DNA from 4 places in the Erysipelothrix rhusiopathiae genome. Region 3 is predicted to be linked to each of the others. Evidence: a T-box and tRNA genes for the amino acid it is inferred to sense, from the RefSeq annotation. Region 3 holds a T-box; the other regions hold tRNA genes.
The links. A T-box is a leader RNA that pairs with one kind of tRNA and senses whether it is charged. The one in region 3 lies ahead of leuS (leucine--tRNA ligase), so its partner is inferred to be a tRNA-Leu.

Region 1: it has a tRNA-Leu gene. The T-box ahead of leuS (leucine--tRNA ligase) is inferred to sense a tRNA for this amino acid. The anticodon was not compared.
Region 2: it has a tRNA-Leu gene. The T-box ahead of leuS (leucine--tRNA ligase) is inferred to sense a tRNA for this amino acid. The anticodon was not compared.
Region 4: it has a tRNA-Leu gene. The T-box ahead of leuS (leucine--tRNA ligase) is inferred to sense a tRNA for this amino acid. The anticodon was not compared.

What each region holds. Positions count from the first base shown of each region.
Region 1 covers NZ_LR134439.1:1,364,430-1,369,413, forward strand. The annotation lists gene pepD (beta-Ala-His dipeptidase) at 1-695, shown strand, start outside; gene EL194_RS06650 (PTS sugar transporter subunit IIA) at 807-1,280, shown strand; gene EL194_RS06655 (acyltransferase domain-containing protein) at 1,332-2,192, shown strand; gene EL194_RS06660 (hypothetical protein) at 2,264-2,932, shown strand; tRNA gene EL194_RS06665 (tRNA-Leu) at 3,061-3,147, shown strand; gene EL194_RS06670 (helix-turn-helix domain-containing protein) at 3,216-3,587, shown strand; gene EL194_RS06675 (replication initiator protein A) at 3,765-4,340, shown strand; partial or broken gene EL194_RS06680 (IS3 family transposase) at 4,320-4,984, opposite strand, start outside.
Region 2 covers NZ_LR134439.1:691,581-696,564, forward strand. The annotation lists gene EL194_RS03470 (ABC transporter ATP-binding protein) at 1-34, shown strand, start outside; gene EL194_RS03475 (hypothetical protein) at 24-1,607, shown strand; gene EL194_RS03480 (hypothetical protein) at 1,699-2,097, shown strand; tRNA gene EL194_RS03485 (tRNA-Leu) at 2,185-2,269, opposite strand; gene EL194_RS03490 (MATE family efflux transporter) at 2,394-3,734, shown strand; gene EL194_RS03495 (cysteine hydrolase family protein) at 3,787-4,305, shown strand; gene EL194_RS03500 (alpha/beta hydrolase) at 4,302-4,984, shown strand, end outside.
Region 3 covers NZ_LR134439.1:888,239-893,222, reverse strand. The annotation lists gene leuS (leucine--tRNA ligase) at 1-2,318, opposite strand, end outside; T-box leader at 2,353-2,558, opposite strand; gene EL194_RS08695 (hypothetical protein) at 2,617-2,751, opposite strand; gene EL194_RS04310 (restriction endonuclease) at 2,761-3,159, opposite strand; gene EL194_RS04305 (pentapeptide repeat-containing protein) at 3,178-3,792, opposite strand; gene EL194_RS04300 (putative RNA methyltransferase) at 3,789-4,592, opposite strand; gene EL194_RS04295 (thioredoxin domain-containing protein) at 4,733-4,984, shown strand, end outside.
Region 4 covers NZ_LR134439.1:1,097,706-1,102,689, forward strand. The annotation lists gene EL194_RS05390 (phospholipase D-like domain-containing protein) at 1-468, opposite strand, end outside; gene EL194_RS05395 (hypothetical protein) at 597-977, opposite strand; gene EL194_RS05400 (ClbS/DfsB family four-helix bundle protein) at 992-1,516, opposite strand; gene EL194_RS05405 (B3/B4 domain-containing protein) at 1,545-2,261, opposite strand; gene EL194_RS05410 (DUF7000 family protein) at 2,353-2,820, opposite strand; tRNA gene EL194_RS05415 (tRNA-Leu) at 2,928-3,010, opposite strand; gene EL194_RS05420 (LiaF transmembrane domain-containing protein) at 3,136-3,903, opposite strand; gene EL194_RS05425 (LytTR family DNA-binding domain-containing protein) at 3,903-4,340, opposite strand; gene EL194_RS05430 (deoxyribonuclease IV) at 4,427-4,984, opposite strand, start outside.

The DNA of each region.
Region 1 (4,984 bases), 480 kb from region 3:
AAATGAACGCGATTACGCGTGAACATGATTTCACCTTAGCTATGAAAGATATTGAAGGATTTAAAGCATGGTTTAAAGAAATGGAAGCAGGCTTTAAAGAACAATATGAATTCAGTGATGTCGGTTTAAACTTTACCTTAACAGAAGGTCATACAACTCGAGCTTTATGTGAAGCAGACACACTTCGTGTTGTGGATGCACTCTTTATGCTTCCTTACGGTGTAATTCAAATGAGTAAAGCAATTGAAGGCCTGGTCATCACGTCTTCAAATATTGGAACGGTTCGTTTAGACGAAAAAGAACTTGAAATCACCATGTCGATTCGTGCAACCCAAGCGTTTGTCTTAGATACGGTAATGCGTCAAGTTGAGTGGATTGCAGCACAAAATGATCTTGAGACCGAGTTTACATCACGTTACCCTGGATGGAACTATGATGCGAAGTCAAAACTACGCGAACGTACAATGAGTGTTTATAAAGAACTTCGTGGTCAAGACATGGAAACCGAAGCAACACATGGTGGAATGGAACTTGGAATTTGGAAGGGTAAAATGCCTCATATCGATATCGTAAGTTTTGGTCCAATTATGTTTGATATTCATACACCGGATGAACGTTTGGATATTGCGTCATTTGACCGTACCTACGAATTCTTGGTGGCATTACTTGAATCACTTCACGATTTCAAGGCTTAGTCGCCATATCCGAAATCGTTTACGAAATTTATGCGTAAATTTCAAACACTTAGCAATTATATTTTTAAAATAATATGATAAAATTAGAGAAACCGATTGGAGGACGATATTATGTTTGGTTTGTTTAAAAAAAATAAAGAATCATACCGTTCATTTGGTACCGGTACCGTCTTAGCCCTTAAGGATGTACCAGATCAAGTGTTCTCAACCAAAATGATGGGGGATGGCTATGCCCTTGAACTTACTGAGGGGAAGGTCTATGCACCCATCAGTGGTGATGTAACCTTAGTCTTTCCTACAGGTCATGCCTTTGGCATTACGGATGCAAGTGGTGTGGAGATGTTAATTCATTTAGGAATTGATACGGTGGAACTTAATGGTAAAGGATTTAATGGTGTTGTGAAGCAAGGGGATAAGGTTAACCAAGGTGATCTGTTAACCACTGTGGATCTTGATTATATCCGTGAAAACGGAAAATCTTTAATAAGTCCTTTTATTCTAACTTCAGGTCAATCCATTACGCTTCTTAAAGAAGGGGAATCGGTAACACCCGAGTCTGAAGATATTTTCTCAATTAATGCTTAAAAGACATCTTCATGATGTCTTTTTTTTCCAAATTATGAAAGAGGTGGCCTAATGCTTAAGAAACTATTAAAAACAGCACAGTTTAATGACGATGCAATTTCAATCCTAATCTCACAATATGATAACTATCAATATGTCTTGGAAACCTGTGAGAAGCCGTATACGGGTGAAAAGAATGCACTCCCTATCTTGAAACTCAATCCCCAAGAACGGCTCATGCGAACGCTTTATATGCTTCCTGAGCTCAAAGCACAATATATTCAGCGTGGTATTGACGATGCAATCTTTAACGCCAGCATTCAAGACCTAAACTATCGTATTGAACGTTATCATAAATCCAATGATCATTATGGACTCAGCGATAGTGATGTCATCTGGTTACGCTTTATGTTCCGTTTTGAAATGTTTGAACTTGGAAGTTTGCGCTATCAAATCTTTCCCTTCAGTTATGCGGAGATTGAACGAAGTGGTCATGACACCATGCACTTACCCCAACAACAAAAACACCGTTTTCCTGAATACACCATGATGCTTAACATCCACATCAAACGTGATGCCGATTTATCACCACAAGCCATCGATGCATCCCTCAAGCAAGCACATGACTTCTTTACAAAGACCTTCCCCGAACATCATTTTAAAGCGTTTATTACCCGAACATGGTTAATTCATCGCGGTATTATGGCTTTAATTGGTGATCCAAACAGCCATATCGTTCAGTTTGGAAATCGCTTTGAAGTAATTGCTTCATCACATAACCGATATCAAGCACTGGAACGCATCTATGGGACAACCGATATGTATGAAATCAGTCGCATGGCCAAAACAACTCAATTACAACGTGATGCATACAAACATCCGGAAATGCTTGGGGTCGCATGTGGGATTATCGAATTTGAAAGCTTCGAATAATGGTGATAGGGATTTCATTATTACGTGAAATAGTCTATTATAGTACTAGATATTCCAAATAGGAGGAAGCCATGGATTACTTAAAAATATTTATGATCTTTGTCGTTGCATTTATCGCAATCCAACTTTTAATCCGATTACTGGGTAAAAAAGCGAGTGATAAGGCAATGAAAGCATTTATGGAAAGTGACACCCCAACCTTCACGAAAAACATTGATAGTTGGCTTGCGAAGCTGACCATCCCCACATTTAACCGTAACTTCTTTAAACTTAATTATTTTATGAGTGTAAATGACAGTGAGCAGGTTCAAAGCATTGCGCAGGGTATGGAGAAACTTCATATGAACCGCAATCAAAAATTAGAGTACTTAATGAAACTTTATGAATATGCATTGATGCGTGATGAAGTTGAATCCACCAAACAAGCACTTGAAGCATTGCGTACCTTTATTCGTGAATCAGATATGGATAATCGCACCCAGCTTCTTGAGAAACTGGATTTGGATGAATCAATTTTTATTAATCACGATATGGACTCACTAGCTGCCATTGACACCTTGATCGAACAATCCCCCGAGGAACTTAAAGGTGTTTGGTATTTCCGTAAAGCGATGATCTTGGAAGAAAATGGTCATGACCAACGCGCACTTACTGAAATTGAACGTGCTATGCGCCATGAACCCCTCGAGATTAATAAAGAACAATACCAAGTATTAAAAGATCAAATTTTAAAGAAATAGAAGGGTTCACATACGTGAACTCTTTTATTTTCATTGGAAATAAATAAATTCGTTATTAATGTGAAATACTTTAAGTTTTAGGTTGCATTTAAGCCCCTTTTAAGATATTATTATTAAGCAAACAACAAGCCCGAGTGGTGAAATCGGTAGACGCACTGGACTCAAAATCCAGCGAGGTAAAACTCATGACGGTTCGAGTCCGTCCTCGGGCACCATATGCATAAATACAGACTCTTGATTTTATCTAAATCAAGAGTTTTTTTGTGCTTATGGAGGTGATGAAATGGAAAGAAAGCCACTCAGATTTATACTTTCTGAGTTTGTGGCTGATGAAGTAAAAAAAAACGGTTTGACTGTTAGAGGGTTTGCCAAAAAAGCAGGTGTTTCACACTCGACAATTCAGAAACTAAAATATCCAAATTCTGGAGGTGTTCGATTAGATATTGTTGATGAACTCCTAAATAATCTTGGAGTGACATTGAAAGAAATCATCAATAATATGGTGAGTTTAAGTAAACGCAAAAAAAAGAGCCTTTACGGCTCCAACCTGCGTTACAACCTTATTAGATATTCGCACTATCTAATAAGTGATTCACCACAATATGCAATTTATAATTGCGTAAATTGTGCTTTTAAGCGTGTCCAGATTAACTGACCGCTTGTAAAAATATTATAAGGTAAACTCAACTCAAAATCAACGCGAATATTGCAACATCCAGCAATCAAATACACTATTTTTCATTTTTCTTTAATTTAATGATTAAAGTTGAGACATAGATCTATATTGATGCAGGAATCTATAGGTTCTTGAATACATTTCATGTGTAAGTGCATGCATCAAAGAATTAAGAAAGAAGGGGTAATTATGACGCAAAGAAGACGATTTCATGTTAGTGATGTGATTAATAGTACATTTTTTCAAGTTCCTAAATTTCTGTTTACAGATGAGTTTAAAGATTTAAATAGTGATGCGCGGTTACTTTATGCCATGCTAAAAGATAGACACGAGTTATCACTAAAAAACAGATGGTTAACTGATGATGGGGAAGTATATCTCATCTATACGCGTGAAGAGATGATGCGCATGTTACAAGTCAGTAAACCTACAGTAATTAAAGCAATGGAAGCATTAAAAGAACATGGGTTGCTAGAAGAAGTAAGACAGGGATTAAGAAAGCCAAACTTATTTTTTATGTACATGATTGAAGATGAATACTTTCAATTTCCTAGTGATTCTTTAGACGATAAAGAGAAGATAGAAGAAACGAATGCTAATGAAAGAAGCACAAATAAGCGACTAAATAGTGGAGAAATCCCTGAAGTAAAGAATCTTTACCCTATCTATACTGATAGTAATAAGACTGATATTTGGTATGGCAACACTTTTTTAGACAAAATCACTAGTTAGTCTTTGTTGGTATTCGACTGGCCTCAAATAACCCAGAGTCGAGTGAATGCGTTTGTGATTGAACCAATAAATGTATGTCGATAATTCTTCCTTTAACTCATCGAGACTCTCAAATGATCGTCTCCTTACAAACTCTGTTTTAATAATCTTGAATGTGGCTTCCGCTACTGCATTGTCATTAGGTGTACCCTTCGCACTAAGTGATCGTGTAATCCCAAATGCTCCAAGCATTTCGCCAATGCTGTAATTCTTGAACTCTGAACCTCTATCGGTATGAAAATATTTTATATTAGATAGATTTCCGCCTACTTTCGTAAAGGCATCCAGGACAAGAGATGGCGTTTTCCTTTCACCACAACTTGATCCAATTATTTCTCGCGCATGAAGGTCTAAAAGTATGCAAATATAATTCCAGTTATTCCCAACTCTTACATAAGTCAAATCACTGACAACAACCTGCAACTTACTTCTATCATTGAAATCTCGGTTTACTAAATTTTCAATTTTTGATTCGTTGACATCAGATGAATGATTTCGATACTTCTTTTTAGTATAAACTGACACCAGTTCATGTTTTCTCATAATTCTTGATATACTGCGTCGTGATGTATTTATTCTTTTTCTTTGAAGCTCAGCCCTGATTT
Region 2 (4,984 bases), 200 kb from region 3:
TATTGATATCTTAAGTGATAATCATGAATCATAGTGTCCTAAAAGATATTAACGTTGTAAATCGAACAAATCGATTTCTATACTATCTGCGTTCGATTAAACCATTACGAAAGGTTATTTATGCTAACGTCTATGAGAATACAGAACGAAAAAAGAAGCTTGGTCGTATTGTAACGGTTCTTCATTATCTTAAAATGATTGCGAATCAGTTTATTTACTTATTTCTTATTTTTGGGATACTTGCTCAAGCATTACCACAAGTGCCCGTTGAATTTATTTGGTTTCTATTGGTAATCATAAGAGCGTGTGTGACCACAATTTCAAGTGATGATTCGATTGAAAAATGGACCTTAATTCGTTCTTTCAAAGTTGACTTTAAATCTTATTATCATTTCCGTTTGCATCATGACATCATTGAACGCATACTTTATTGTATTGCTATTATGTTTACGGTCGTGATGTATGACCAAAGTGTGTTAACGGCATTTATGATGGTTCTTGTGGTATTAGGGACAAAGATTGTTGCGGAGGGGCTAGATCTTGCCTATTTTAACCGTTACCATAAGAAAATAAGTGGTAAGTATAAGACGGTATTTGTGCTTGGTTTAGTACTTAGTTTTGGTGCATTATTATTTGCCAATTACTTATCGATGGTCGTGTTCTATTTCTTAACGGGTATCATTGTTTTGATGGCGATTACGTTTACGGTTCGTATTCCAGTTCGAGAAGTTCAAATTCATGAATCATATGGGCTCTATATGCTTCAACAGATAAGTCCAGAGGAGAGTTTAGCGTCAATCAACCTCAAATCAAGTCAAACGGTTTTACGAATTGATGATGATTATAATCTTGATCAATCTGATAAAGTTATCAATCTCTATGAAGGTTATGGCCTTCTGAATCGTCTTTTCTTAGAACGGCATCGACGACTCTGGTTTAAACCGCTACGTTTTAGATTTTTAGTTATCCTTGCAGTGGTGGTTGTTAGTGTTATAAGCCTAACAATTCTGAGATCGTTTTTCCCAGAGATGTATTTTCAAGTTTGGTATCCATTTTCAACTGAAATGTTTAAATCGATTGGACCTTATATTTTTATCGTCTATCTCCTGAATATTGGGGAGTCAATGACCCGTGCATACTATCTAAATTGTGATTCAAAATTATTGAACTATGCGTTTTATCGACGACCTGAAATTATTTGGAAACAGTTTGTAGGGCGTTTAGGGACACTTGTGTTTCTAAATATGATTCCGCTTATACCCATAATTATAGGTGTAGCTTTTATGGTTGGGATACAATTAATTATTCCGATACGTGGTGAAGTTCAAATTTTTATTATTACCTTAGTGCTTTTAAGTGTTTTTTTCAGTGTTCATAATTTACTAATGTATTACACATTACAACCTTATAATGAATCGATGCAAGAAAAAGGATTCCTATATAATTTAGTGAAAGTTCTTGTGGTCATGGTTGCTTATAATGGCAATCGTTTAAGCGATATTCCAAATTTGAATTTGTGGCTTTCAATCATAACGGCGTTATATTTCATTATCGGTGTACTCTGTGTTCGATTGTTTTCTGAGAAAACGTATAAAATTAGAAAATAGTTTATTTGGTTATTTTAAGTCGTACGGGTATGGCACTTGAACCATTAGCTTATCTTCTCTATAATTAAGGAAATGTAGGGGAGCTGGATTGATGAAGAGAAGAAAAGGGTATTTAACGGTTATGACGGCTGTGTTTTTTATGGCAGCGTTATCTCATTTGATATTCCCAAGTTATATGATTGCGAACTCGATATGGGGTTTTGACTACGGCTGGCAACGAGAACTGGGTGCAATGTATTTAGCAATTACATTTGTGAATTGTTATGCTTTGTATACTCATAATGATGACCAACAGCATATTTTAGCAATGTTAGCCATGACAATGTGTATCGGTATTGGTTTTAATAATTTAGGGGCATGGCTTTCTTCACCCTTAGATCATAATTATGTTCATATTGTAGGTGTGATCAACTTCTTGCTTATCGGAGGTTTTGGTGGATTTTACCAAGGGTATCGCATTATGTCTAAAGTCGTTGAACAACGACAATAAAAAAGAGGACTCAGGTCCTCTTTTTTATTGTAATGCACCTTAAACATAAAAAAAATCAACCGAAGTTGATTTTGTAAAATATATATTTGGTGCACCAGATAAGATTTGAACTTACACGACTTGCGTCACACGCCCCTCAAGCGTGCGCGTCTACCGATTCCGCCACTGGTGCATTGCTATTAACTGCTTTTGTATTATAGCATTGGAATAAACAATGTGCAAGATTAAAAGTGGCTAATTTAATGATTTACGTAAAATATCGTGTATAATATTTATGGTTAAGAAGGAAGGTTATAATGAAAATTCATAAAAAGACGTCAATGACAGAGGGCGTCATTTGGAAAGAAATGCTTTTGTTTTCAATACCGCTTTTGATTGGGAATCTATTCCAACAATTATACAATACCGTTGATTCCTTTGTGGTTGGAAACTATGTTGGTGAAGAAGCACTTGCCGCAGTTGGAGCAAGTACACCATTGAGTAATGTTATTATTGGGTTGTTTATGGGGATTTCAACGGGTGCTGGTATTCTTATTTCTCGCTATTTTGGAGCGAAAAAAGATGAAGAATTGCATGATTCAATTCATACCTTTATGGCATTTTCGTTAATTGTAAGTATTTTTCTTACTTTTTTCGGTTCGGTAATGTCTCCAATATTTTTAGGGTGGCTCAAGACACCTGCGAATATTATGGAACCTGCAACCCTTTATCTAAGAGTTTATTTTTGGGGTGTAACCGGTCTTGTTATCTATAATTCCGGGGCTGGAATTTTACGAGCAATCGGAGATTCACGCAATCCTTTGATTTATCTATGTATTTCAAGTCTCATTAATGTATCCTTGGATTTATTATTTGTGATTGTGTTTGATATGGGAATTTTAGGAGTTGCGGTTGCGACGCTGATTGCACAACTTACATCCGCAATCTTAGTTTGGATTCACTTATTACGTGTTGAGGATATTTATCAACTAAAGATGGCTGATATTCGTATACACCGTGATAAACTTTATGAAATTATTCGTCTTGGAATTCCTACTGGAATTCAACAGACGGTTGTTTCATTCTCAAATGTTTTGGTTCAATCATATATTAATGCGTTTGGATCTGCCGCGGTTGCTGGTTTTAGTGCAGCAGATAAGTTTAATGCATTTTTATCAATGCCAACGCAGAGTTTTTCACTCACAATTACAACCTTCACAGGTCAAAATTTAGGTGCGGGACGTAAAGATCGCATTATGGAAGGCGTTCGTACTGCATTAATTTTAGCGGTAGGGATTGTGATTGTTATTGGAATTCCGACCTTTATCTATGCAGATCAGCTGATTGCTTTCTTTTCACCGGAGCCAATGGTTATTATGTATGGTGCACGTATGTTGCGGATTATGGTTCCGTTCTATTTTGCACTCAGCACAACAAGTATTTTAAGTGGTGCATTAAGAGGTGCAGGACTTACAATGGTTCCGATGATAATTATGATTTCATGTTTCACAATTCTAAGACAAATATTCTTGTTCATTATGATGCGAATCAATCATTCTATTGATTGGGTATACTGGAGCTACTCCGTTACGTGGATTAGTCCAATGGTTCTTACACTTCTATACTCAAAAGCGTCACATTGGCTTGAGAAAGCATAGTCCTCCTTCGAGGACTTTTTTATGTTACAATAAAATAAAAAGGGTGGACAATATGAAAAAATTAAACATTATCGTTGATGTTCAAAATGACTTTGTATCGGGGACGCTTGGTTTTGAAGGAGCAAATCAAGTGGTGTTGAATATTCTTCAAAAATTAGAAAAAGAACAAGATTGTGACCTAGTTTTTACACGTGATACCCATGGTTCTAATTATCTTGAAACACAAGAAGGACGCCGCTTACCGATTGAACATTGTATTTTGGGATCAAATGGATGGGAACTTGATATCCGTTTAAAGCCCTTTATTAAACCGGATACGATTATCTTTAATAAACCAACTTTTGCTTCTTTAGAGTTGGGAAATTATTTAGATAAGAAAAATTACGATGTGATAGAGGTGATGGGCTTAGTTTCAAACATTTGTGTTATCAGTACCTGTGTCATTGCAAAAACTGCATGTCCTGAGGCGCGAATTATTGTGGATACAGCGTGCACAGATAGTTATGATCCAATTTTAAATCAAAGTACTTTTGATGTGCTTGAAGGCTTGCACGTGGATGTGATTCGATGAATCGGGCGAGTATAAAACGTGGTCTTTTAGCCGTATTAGCGTTAGTTTTATTAATTGTTGGTGGTGTTGCGGTATATTTTATTGTCGATCCAGCACCTTCTGCTTTTTTAATTCGAAGAGTGTTTGAAGGGGGGTTGGCGGTTAAACCGGATGGGTATGAAGTAATTGAGTCAGAAGTTCGTGTTTACACAGATTTGACCTATGAATCAACGGCTGGCCGCAATACTTTTGATCTTTTCGGTCCGAAGAACACACAAAAGCTCCCTACAGTCATTTGGGTTCACGGGGGTGCGTTTGTAGGCGGCGATAAGCATGATAATTATGAGTATGCAGTCCAATTAGCCAACCAAGGATATCGAGTCATCAATCTCAACTATGATTTAGCGCCAGAAGCAGTTTACCCTTCTCCAGTTCATCAAGTTGGTGAAGCGATTAGTTATCTTGAATCTCATGCAGACCTTTTTGGTTTGGATATGAATAATATCATTTTAGCGGGGGATTCAGCGGGGGCACACATTATATCTCAGTACATGATGGTTCAGGTTGATTCACAGTATGCACAAAAGCTTGATCAAAGTGTTACGTTAAACCCGAGTCATGTTAAAGGGATTGCACTATTTTGTGGGCCTTATGATTTAAACGGACTTTTAAATATGCAGTCTTCTTCAGGTATTTTAGA
Region 3 (4,984 bases):
ACTTGAGCTTGATCATATACAAGAGCTTTTAATTCATCTTCTGGTAAATTATTTGGTGCAACGAATTTAGCGCGTACCTTACCGTTAATTTGAACAACAATCTCTAATTCATCAAGTACTAATTTACTTGGATCAAATGTAGGCCATGGTTCGTAACTAATATCCCCATTTCCAGATACAATTTCGTAAAGTTCTTCACCCAAATGAGGTGCGAAACAAGCGAGCATCTTGATAAAACCAAGTGCATACTCTTTATAAAGTGTCTCTGCTTTATATGCTTCATTCACAAAAATCATTAACTGTGAAATCGCTGTATTCATACCAAATGTTTCAATATCATGTGTAACCTTTTGAACGGTTTGATTATAAACAAAATCAAGACTACCATCATTGGTTTCTGAAATTTTATCAGACTCAACCATTAAACGGTAAACGCGATCAAGCCATTTACGAATACCATCAAGGCCACGTGTACTCCATGCAATAGCACCATCCAATGGTCCCATAAACATTTCGTAAACACGAAGTGCATCCGCACCGTGACTTTCAACGATATCATCAGGATTCACAACATTTCCGCGTGATTTACTCATTTTCTCATTATTAGCACCGAGAATCATGCCTTGGTGGTATAGCTTACCAAATGGCTCTTTGGTATCGACAACACCTAAATCAAAGAGTACTTTATGCCAGAATCGTGCATAAAGAAGGTGGAGTACAGCATGCTCCGAACCACCCATATAAAGATCTACGGGCATCCAATGTTTTAGAAGTTCTGGATCACCAATCGCTTCATTGTTTTCTGGGTCAATATAGCGTAAGTAGTACCAGCAAGATCCTGCCCATTGTGGCATTGTATTTGTTTCGCGACGGCCCTTAGTACCATCTGCAAAGGTAACATCCAACCAGTCCCCTGCATTCGCAAGTGGGGACTGACCATCACTTGCCGGTTTATAATGCTCAACCTCTGGAAGTTCCAAAGGAAGTTCATCGATTTCAACAGTTCTCATGGTTCCATCTTCTAAATGAACAATTGGAATTGGTTCTCCCCAATAACGTTGTCTTGAAAATAACCAGTCACGAAGTTTATATGTAGTCTTCGCTTCACCATAACCATTTTCAACCAACCATGATTGCATTGTTTCAATCGCTTCATCTTTACCCATCCCATCTAAAAATCCAGAATTGATATGAACTCCATCACCGGTGTACGCTTCAACAGCAATATCGCCACCCTCAATCACTGGAATAATTTCAAGGTTGTATTTCTTAGCAAACTCAAAGTCACGTGTATCGTGTGCAGGTACTGCCATAATCGCACCCGTACCGTATGCTGCAAGAACATAGTCTGCAATGTAAATTGGCACTTTTTTTCCATTAACTGGATTAATTGCATAAGCACCTGTAAATACACCAGATTTTTCTTTATTCAGTTCAGTTCGTTCTAAATCAGACTTGTGTAACACTTTTTCAACATAAGCATTGACTTCGTCAATATTTTCCGCTGTTGTAATTTCTTTCACAAAAGGATGTTCTGGCGCAAGAACACAGTATGTATTTCCAAATAATGTATCCGCACGTGTTGTAAATACTGTAAATTCCTTATCATGATCTGCAATTTTAAAGATAACATTGGAGCCTTCGGAGCGACCAATCCAGTTAATTTGCATTTCTTTTGTTGAATCTGGCCATTCAACTAAATCCAAATCTTCAAGTAAACGATCTGCATATTCTGTAATTTTTAATACCCATTGACGCATCGGCATACGAATTACATCAAAACCACCAACTTCACTCTTGCCATCAATAACCTCTTCATTTGCAAGAACGGTACCCAATTCTGGACAGAAGTTTACAGGCTTTTCATCAACATAAGCCAATCCCATATCATAAAGTTTTGTGAAAATCCATTGAGTCCATTTGTAATAACCTGGATCCGTTGTTGAGATTTCTCGACTCCAATCATAGGAAAGTCCCAGACTTTTAATTTGATCGGTAAAGTGAGCGATGTTTTGCTTTGTAAATTCATTGGGGTGATTACCGGTCTTCAAAGCAAATTGCTCTGCTGGTAAACCAAAAGCATCCCATCCCATTGGGTGTAATACATTAAAACCATTCATACGTTTATAACGTGCAATTACATCCGTGGCAGTATATCCTCGTGGATGACCTACATGCAGTCCATTACCTGATGGATATGGGAACATGTCTAAAACATAGTATTTCGGTAAATCAAAGTTATGAACATCTGTTTTAAACGTTTCATGTTCATCCCAATATTTTTGCCATTTTTTCTCAATTTTTAAATGGTTATACATTTTTTATCCTCCTATAACATAAAAAAAAGTACCTATAAAGGACGAATTGCTCGCGGTACCACCTTAATTCCTATCGATATTCGATAGACTCTCAATCCTTTAACGCAGGGGACGTAATTTCCTACTGATTCAGAAATTATGCTCAAAGATGAGTTCAAAAATCTTAATACACTGATTCGCACCAACCATCAGTTCTCTTAGCTATTTTAATTTTCTACTATTTCTTATCATCGCTTTCTTAAATAATAGTTGAAACATCACTAAAAGTCAACAAACCAAATCATTAAAAAGAGGCGTCTTACGCCTCTTCATTTTTAGAACCTTCTTTAACAATTGCCATAAGAACAATATTGGTTACGATTAATCCCGCCGCCAAAAACATTGATGGTTTACGATTCGCCTTTTTCACAGCTTTATTCACTAATTTCTTCATCAAAGCCTCCTATAAATTTAATCTTGTTTCTAACTTATCTAAGTGATAAACATCCCAGAGATTGATACGTTTAATGTTTGAGTATTGCTCTGCTTTTTCAGTGAACGCACCGTTTGTAACAACAATACCAATTTTTGCTTTATGGAACACTAATGCAGCTGCGAGTTCTGAAATCGGCTCTGTCCCTACTTCTCTAGGATTAAATACGATTTTAAATGCACAACGCATCCCATCTTTCTTTGCAACAACATTGACGCCATGCGCATATTTTGATTCGGGAACTTGAATCGAATCATAACCTAACAACGGCAATAGTTCTAAGAAATAATTTATAAATTCTTTTTGATTGCGAACCTCTAAAATATGTTTAGGTGTTCGTGTTTTAAAAAGCGAAGATATAAAACTCATATTTAATACCACCTTTCGTTAATCAATAATAAGACCCAGATAACCAATCAACGCACTCGCTTGATCTGCACGAATGCGCATCCCTTTAATGAGTGATGGTGAATATACAATCGTATCAAATGTACAAGAGGTTAAATCTAAAGCATTGCAGCGTGTATCGGATAGATTTAAACCCGTTAGCTCGCAATTTTTAAACTTCATATTCTTATACTTTGCCATCATCAACGACGACTCATTAAGTCGACATCCATCAAACAAAACATTCTCAAAACTTGATTGTGATAAATTCATAAAATTCATTAGCGTATCTTTAAAAACGACATCTTTAACTTTGCTGTCATAAATTTCACTGGCCATTAACTTACACGAAAGAAATTCACATCGATAAAGATAACTTTTTTGTAGAGAATGATTGCTTAAGTCACAACGGTCAAACACGACATCTAAAAACTCTGCCCGATCACAAGCATCCATCTCAAATTCACATTTACTAAAACAAACTTGTTCACATTTTACCAATGCGTGATCTTGATAAATCAAACATGATTCATACCGTGTATTGCGTTTTAATTCCGAAAATAGCACTCGAGCATTGCTCACTACAAACTCTTCGATAAATTGAGGTCTTTTCATAATGTCTCTTTTCTATAAATTGCAAGACCAAACTCTAAGCCCACATTTAGGTGTGAATACTGCGTCAGTCTTTCAATATTTTCTTTAGGTGTACGATGTGCATACGGTGTCATCGCAAAAACATTTAAAATATCCTCTGTCGATGTAATTTCTATAGGTCCTTTAATTTGCATCACATCGAGCAATTGAAATCCCTCGTACATTTTCACATCAACATCGTTTGCATAAGGTTTGTCATAAACAATTTCTTTGAGTTCCATCAAATGATTTGCAAGTGGAAATACCTGAATAAAAATGCCATCTTCTTTTAATACCCTTAAGATTTCTTCAATTTTAAATGGGGCGAAAACAGATAAACATCCATCAAATGAATCACTAATTAGCGGTAAATCAAAGGTACTACCAACAGCGAGCGTCAAATCAGAATTACGCTTTGATCCTAAATCAACCGCATTCTTCGAAATATCAACACCGTAAACCGTCCTTTCGGGTTTCAGTAATGATTCTGTATACCAACACTCACCGCATCCCGCATCCAAGATTTGCTTGCACGAAAACTTATCAAAGACATTTTTAATCTGCTCAAGCAATAATCCATAATAACCTTTATCTAAAAAATCTCTACGGGCACGAACCATCTGCTTATCATCGCCATGTTGCTTCATTTTATCTTTTTGAGACATGAGCAAATTTACATAACCACTCTTGGCCCGATCAAACTGATGACCCTTAGAACATACGTATGAACGATCCTGTTCTTCCAATGCTTGTCCACAATTCGGACATTTAAAATATGTCATATAAATCCCTGCCTTACTTAAATACAATTATACCACACCTAAATCCCTTTTCTAACAACATACTTAACATATACAAACGCTATGTTTTTCTTGCATTTTTTGAAAAAAGTTCTATAATTTAAGAGACTAAGGAGGTCATTATGAAAAAAACATTACTTGTCCTACTCGTTTCAATTTTCGTATTAACCGGTTGCACCTCAAATAATCTCATGAAAGATTATAAAGGTTTCACCAAGAAAGATCACCACTATGTAACAACAGATTCCGAAACGATTATTAAAAATTTAGAAGATTCTAAAGAAGGTATTTACTACATTGGCTACGCAGATTGTCCATGGTGTGTCGCACTCGTACCTGAAATGGAAACTGTTATCACAGATTTAGAAGCAAGC
Region 4 (4,984 bases), 210 kb from region 3:
GTAGCTATAAATGGGTGTCTTATGAACGTGGTCGAAATATTTGAAATTTGCGGTGAAAAGCGCCACAACAGCAATCATTTCAAACCAAAACCCAACAGTACCTTTAAGTGTTATCGCATGCGCGAGAATAATAAAATTAACAAAACACCACCCTAATGCAATAAAACGGCCCATACGTTTCTTTCGTAATGCTTCATCACTTTTAATACGCGTTTGGGTGAACAGAGTGTGCGCCAAATCTTGATTTGCTTTTTGACCTTGTTTATAATCCCATGTGAATACTAAACCCGTTGCGATACCTGCTTGATGTTGTTTAATTAACTTTTGTACATAATCCTTATTAACATAAGGGGATACAATCTTAATTGTTTGTTTACTTTGATTAAAACATGTCATAATTTCTTTTCCGGCACCTTTACCAATATAAAGATCCCCATCGACACGACTTAAATTTAAATGATTAGACACAATAAATCTCCTTTAATAACGATACACATCATAAATAAGGAATCGATGACTTACAAGTTTATCCTTTCAATCACACAAAAAACGAGTATTAAGAAGTCAAAAATATAGATACATAAAATAAAAAGCCATCATACGATGGCTTTATGTCTAACTCGATTTAATAGTTTTTGTGAATCGATAGTTTCGATTTCATTAGCATCAATATAGAGCAGATTCGTTAACGTTTCTGTTTCGGTAAAGTCTAATTTAGGGCGAACTCGTTTAAGTGCTTTTTCGATTTTATGAATTTGATCAAAAGGATCCAATGCATCATTGGTTATGATTTCTTTACAAACAATGTAATGATACAGAAGTTCTTTTTGATCTCGTTTCGGAAATAACTCAAGGAGTACGTTTTGAATCATTTGCTTTTGTTGCTCACCACGTGGAAAGACTTGTTTGAGATATTTTTCCCGATCTCGATCAAGATCTACTTTAGGACGAAAATTAAACCAATTATCAATACTCATGGTATCACTTCCTTTTACCCTATTGTATCACGCTTCATGGCTTTATACTGTTTTCTTAATTTTTTTAATGCCCAGTCGTAATGCGAGGAGGTAGCACTGATAAAATATGCACCTAAGGTTGTTGTTTTGGTAAATGGGTATACCTTTCTATCAAATAATGATTCTTGCGTATGGTTATGTATACGACTCACAACTTCTGCATGGGTATTTTGAATTTCGGTAAGTGCCTCTTCTAATGTTGTATTTTGGTAGGCTTCCCATATTTTATGATTTAGTTCAGGTGTTGTTTTCCATGTGAATCCTTTTGCGGGAATATCCGGCATTCCATTTTCTATAACACCGATTTGATACCATCGGATCATCATTTTATGCCATTCGATTAAATGACATAAAACGTCACGTAAGTTACGATCTCGATCTTCAAGTACAAATGGAGCGTTACGCTCTTCTTCGCTCAAAGAATCGATAAATTCATTTAATTTATTAAAGTTTACAGTTGCTGCTTCAAGCAGCGTTTCTTTAGTTTGTGGACGTGCCATGATTTTCTTCTCCTTTTTAAATTATCTTTTATTCAAGATTGAGACTCGCGTTTTCGTAGTCCATGATAGTGCTTTTTACAGACCCACCAAGATGTTGTTCAACAAATGTTGCAAGGTGGTGGGTAGCCTTCTCTAAATCGTCGCGACGTGTTGGATCGACACACTCAATAATTAAGAATGCATTCGTTGTGTCATCCGTTAACATGGTGCGTTGACCATCACGCCAATTCCAACAACGACAAACCGCACCCACATCATCAACGTATGCGATTTCTCCAGGGAGTGTATTATCAGGTTCAGAATCACCAAGAGCCATAAAGGAATCATTTCCTTGAGTTTTAATTAATTGTAATGCCCCAACGAAAGTATCAATGTCTTCACCACCGCAAGGAAGCCCATAGGTCAATGAGATTGCATTATAGATATCAACGAGAGGATTGATTGATCCAATCGTATTGCCCTTAGAAACCCGCTTTAATAAAGCCTCAATCGAGACACGCGCTCCTTTTTTAGTTTTAAACTTTTGATATGCATCACGCCATACAGAAACTACAGCATTTTGACTTAAAACATCTTCGGTAAGATACTTTTGAGCTTCATGATGACTCTCATCAAGAAATTTAGAAATTGCAGTCATCGCTTCTGGGGTAAGATCCTTGTTTTGGACATCGTGTGCAAGTACAATCCCAAAACAAGCATCAGGAAATAAAGACCAGAAATCATCAGTTATTATAAATTGTTTCATGGAAGTTCCTTCTTTCTATATGATTATTATAATACATTGGTGTGAAGGGGAACTTGTAAATGTGATGAAAAAAGTAAAGCATGTTCTTAACTTAGAGATAAGCGTGTATTTGTTCATAAGCGATTGGAATCGCTTTAAGGAGTGTTTGTGTCAGTGCATTAAGATCTTCAAAGTTTGGATGGGTCACTAAATCCTTAGCGACGATATACCACTGAGGCATCTCATCAAAAGTATTAAGTGGGGTATCTTTGAAGACGTTCCAATATTTTTTTTGAATGGGTTTTGTCCGTCCCATAAGCCAAAGTTCAAAGGTCATCGCTTGATGATTTAAAATCAGACCGAGTTTTAAACCCTGTGATCGAAGAAAATCATCATCAAAATAAAAGTAAGTGTAATCAAGATAACCATTCAGAACGGATTTTGCCGTGAATGAATCAAGTTTGAAATTACGTTGAATCTCATTCATTGTGTCAATTAAATATTTGTGCGTTGAAGGCATGTCGTGTTGATTAATGCTTTCTTGGTACTGTGAGATGCGGTGATTTATCGATGTTTTCATAATAATCTCCTTTAAATAAACTATAGCAAATCTTATTTTTAAAAACAATTAACCGGAATAAGCGCAAAAAAAAGTCATTACCGAAGTAATGACTGTGATTTAATAATTGGTGCGGGCGAGAGGACTCGAACCTCCATGCCGAAGCGCTAGATCCTAAGTCTAGTGTGTCTGCCAATTTCACCACGCCCGCGTATTCACTTTGTATTGCTAATAGATTATAACAAGCCATTTCTAAGAAAGCAATACCCAAATTCAATAAAAATTAAAAAAGAATGAAAATATAAAAAAAGCGGCCTAAAACCGCTTAAATAGTGATTATACGTACACAATTTTGATTTCGCCAAGGGTTACATCACCCGTTAAGGTTAATGTAGGACCATCAACGACTGTATTTCGATGGGGATCACTGACACTTGCAAGTGTATTATCAATATTATTAATAACGTTGATATTATAAGGAATAAACAATTTTACCTGACCAAATGCGCAACTTACTTCAAGTTGTGCTCCTGCAGGGTTAAACTGAGCCTGATCAAAATAGATTGATAATGAAGCAAAGGTATTATCGATATAACCACCGGTAAAGTTTTTTGAGCGGATGTATCGCGTACGATCCGTAAATAATGCTTCGATATTTATATAGTCTGCATGGTCGTCATCGCGATAACCACTGCGACTATTCTGTGTTCCTGTGTGATACTCATATTGATTACCATCTTCATCCGTTGCATAGCTTGAACTTTCACGATACGATTCATACTTTTGAAAGTTCACGTGCCGTTTGCGTCGTTTGAAGATCACGGAAAGACCAACAGCTAGAAATGTACTTGCCCAAAATAGGGTTCCTCCATTTCCGTGAATATTAAAATAAACACGGTTAATCCAAAGCGCCAAAGTAAGTGGATAAACAATCCCGAAGAAATTTAACTTAGGCATATTTGAAATTGCGAACGCTACTAAGGCTACCGTAAATGCAATCTTAAATGCATTGGGACCAAAACTATAAAGATTAAATGCACTACCAAATAATCCAAATGCCAGTAAGACTAGGACAAAGCCCCAGAAATAATCATTTTTTTTCATTAGATACTCTCCTCCTTTAATCGTTGTTTAATTTGTTGGAAATACATGCGTGATACATACGTTATCTTATGACTGTTATAAAATTGAACACTTCGAGATGAAGTAATATTACGTTCAAGTGAATCAATCTGATTAAGATTCACAATACTTGATTTGGATGCTCGCATAAATGAACTTGGCAAGGATGCCTCTAACTCATATAGGCGATAATGTGTGCGAAATGAATCTTTTGCTGTATGGACATAAACCGCATCGTCTTCAGTCTCGAAGAAACAAACTTCATCAAGATCAAGTGTAATATCCTTACCGCGGTGAACCGCGTTAATCGATTGGGTATCCAAAGTATGAATCATTTTCTCAATTTGAGGTGTCATTTCGCGACACTCTAAAACGATATCTTCTTCAAGATTCGGATTAATAATAACCTTTATATTCACGGATGTTCCTCCTGACTCTATTATAAATAATTATAATCGAATCGATACAAAAAAAGGGTAAGATGTCATAAATAAACCTTAAGTTGTTATTTTCGAATTGATCTTAAGAGCTCAATCTCTGCTTTATAGCCATCGTTATCATCTTGTGGCGTTTCAAGATAAAAGGGAAGATGACGTAATTTGGGGTGGTTTATAATTTTTTCAAATGTTTCCAAACCAATCGATCCTTGACCAATTTTTTCATGTCGATCTTTATGAGACTTAAAGGGGTTTTTACTATCATTGATATGAATCGCATGCAGCTTATCTAAACCAACAACTTCATCAAAGTGTTCGATGACACCATCTAAATCATTCACGATATCATAACCGGCATCATAGATATGGCATGTATCCCAACATACTCCAATTTTTTCTTTAACATTCACTTTTTCAATAATCGCAGCAATTTCTTCAAAAGTGCGACCCACTTCAGTTCCTTTACCTGCCATCGTTTCAAGCAAGACAATTGTTTCTTGATCTGAGTTTAAAACACGATTTAACATATCGGAGATCATCACAATCGCAGGTTCAACACCTTGCCCTACATGACTTCCCGGATGGAAGTTATAAAGACTGCCTTTGATATGGCTCATACGGGACAA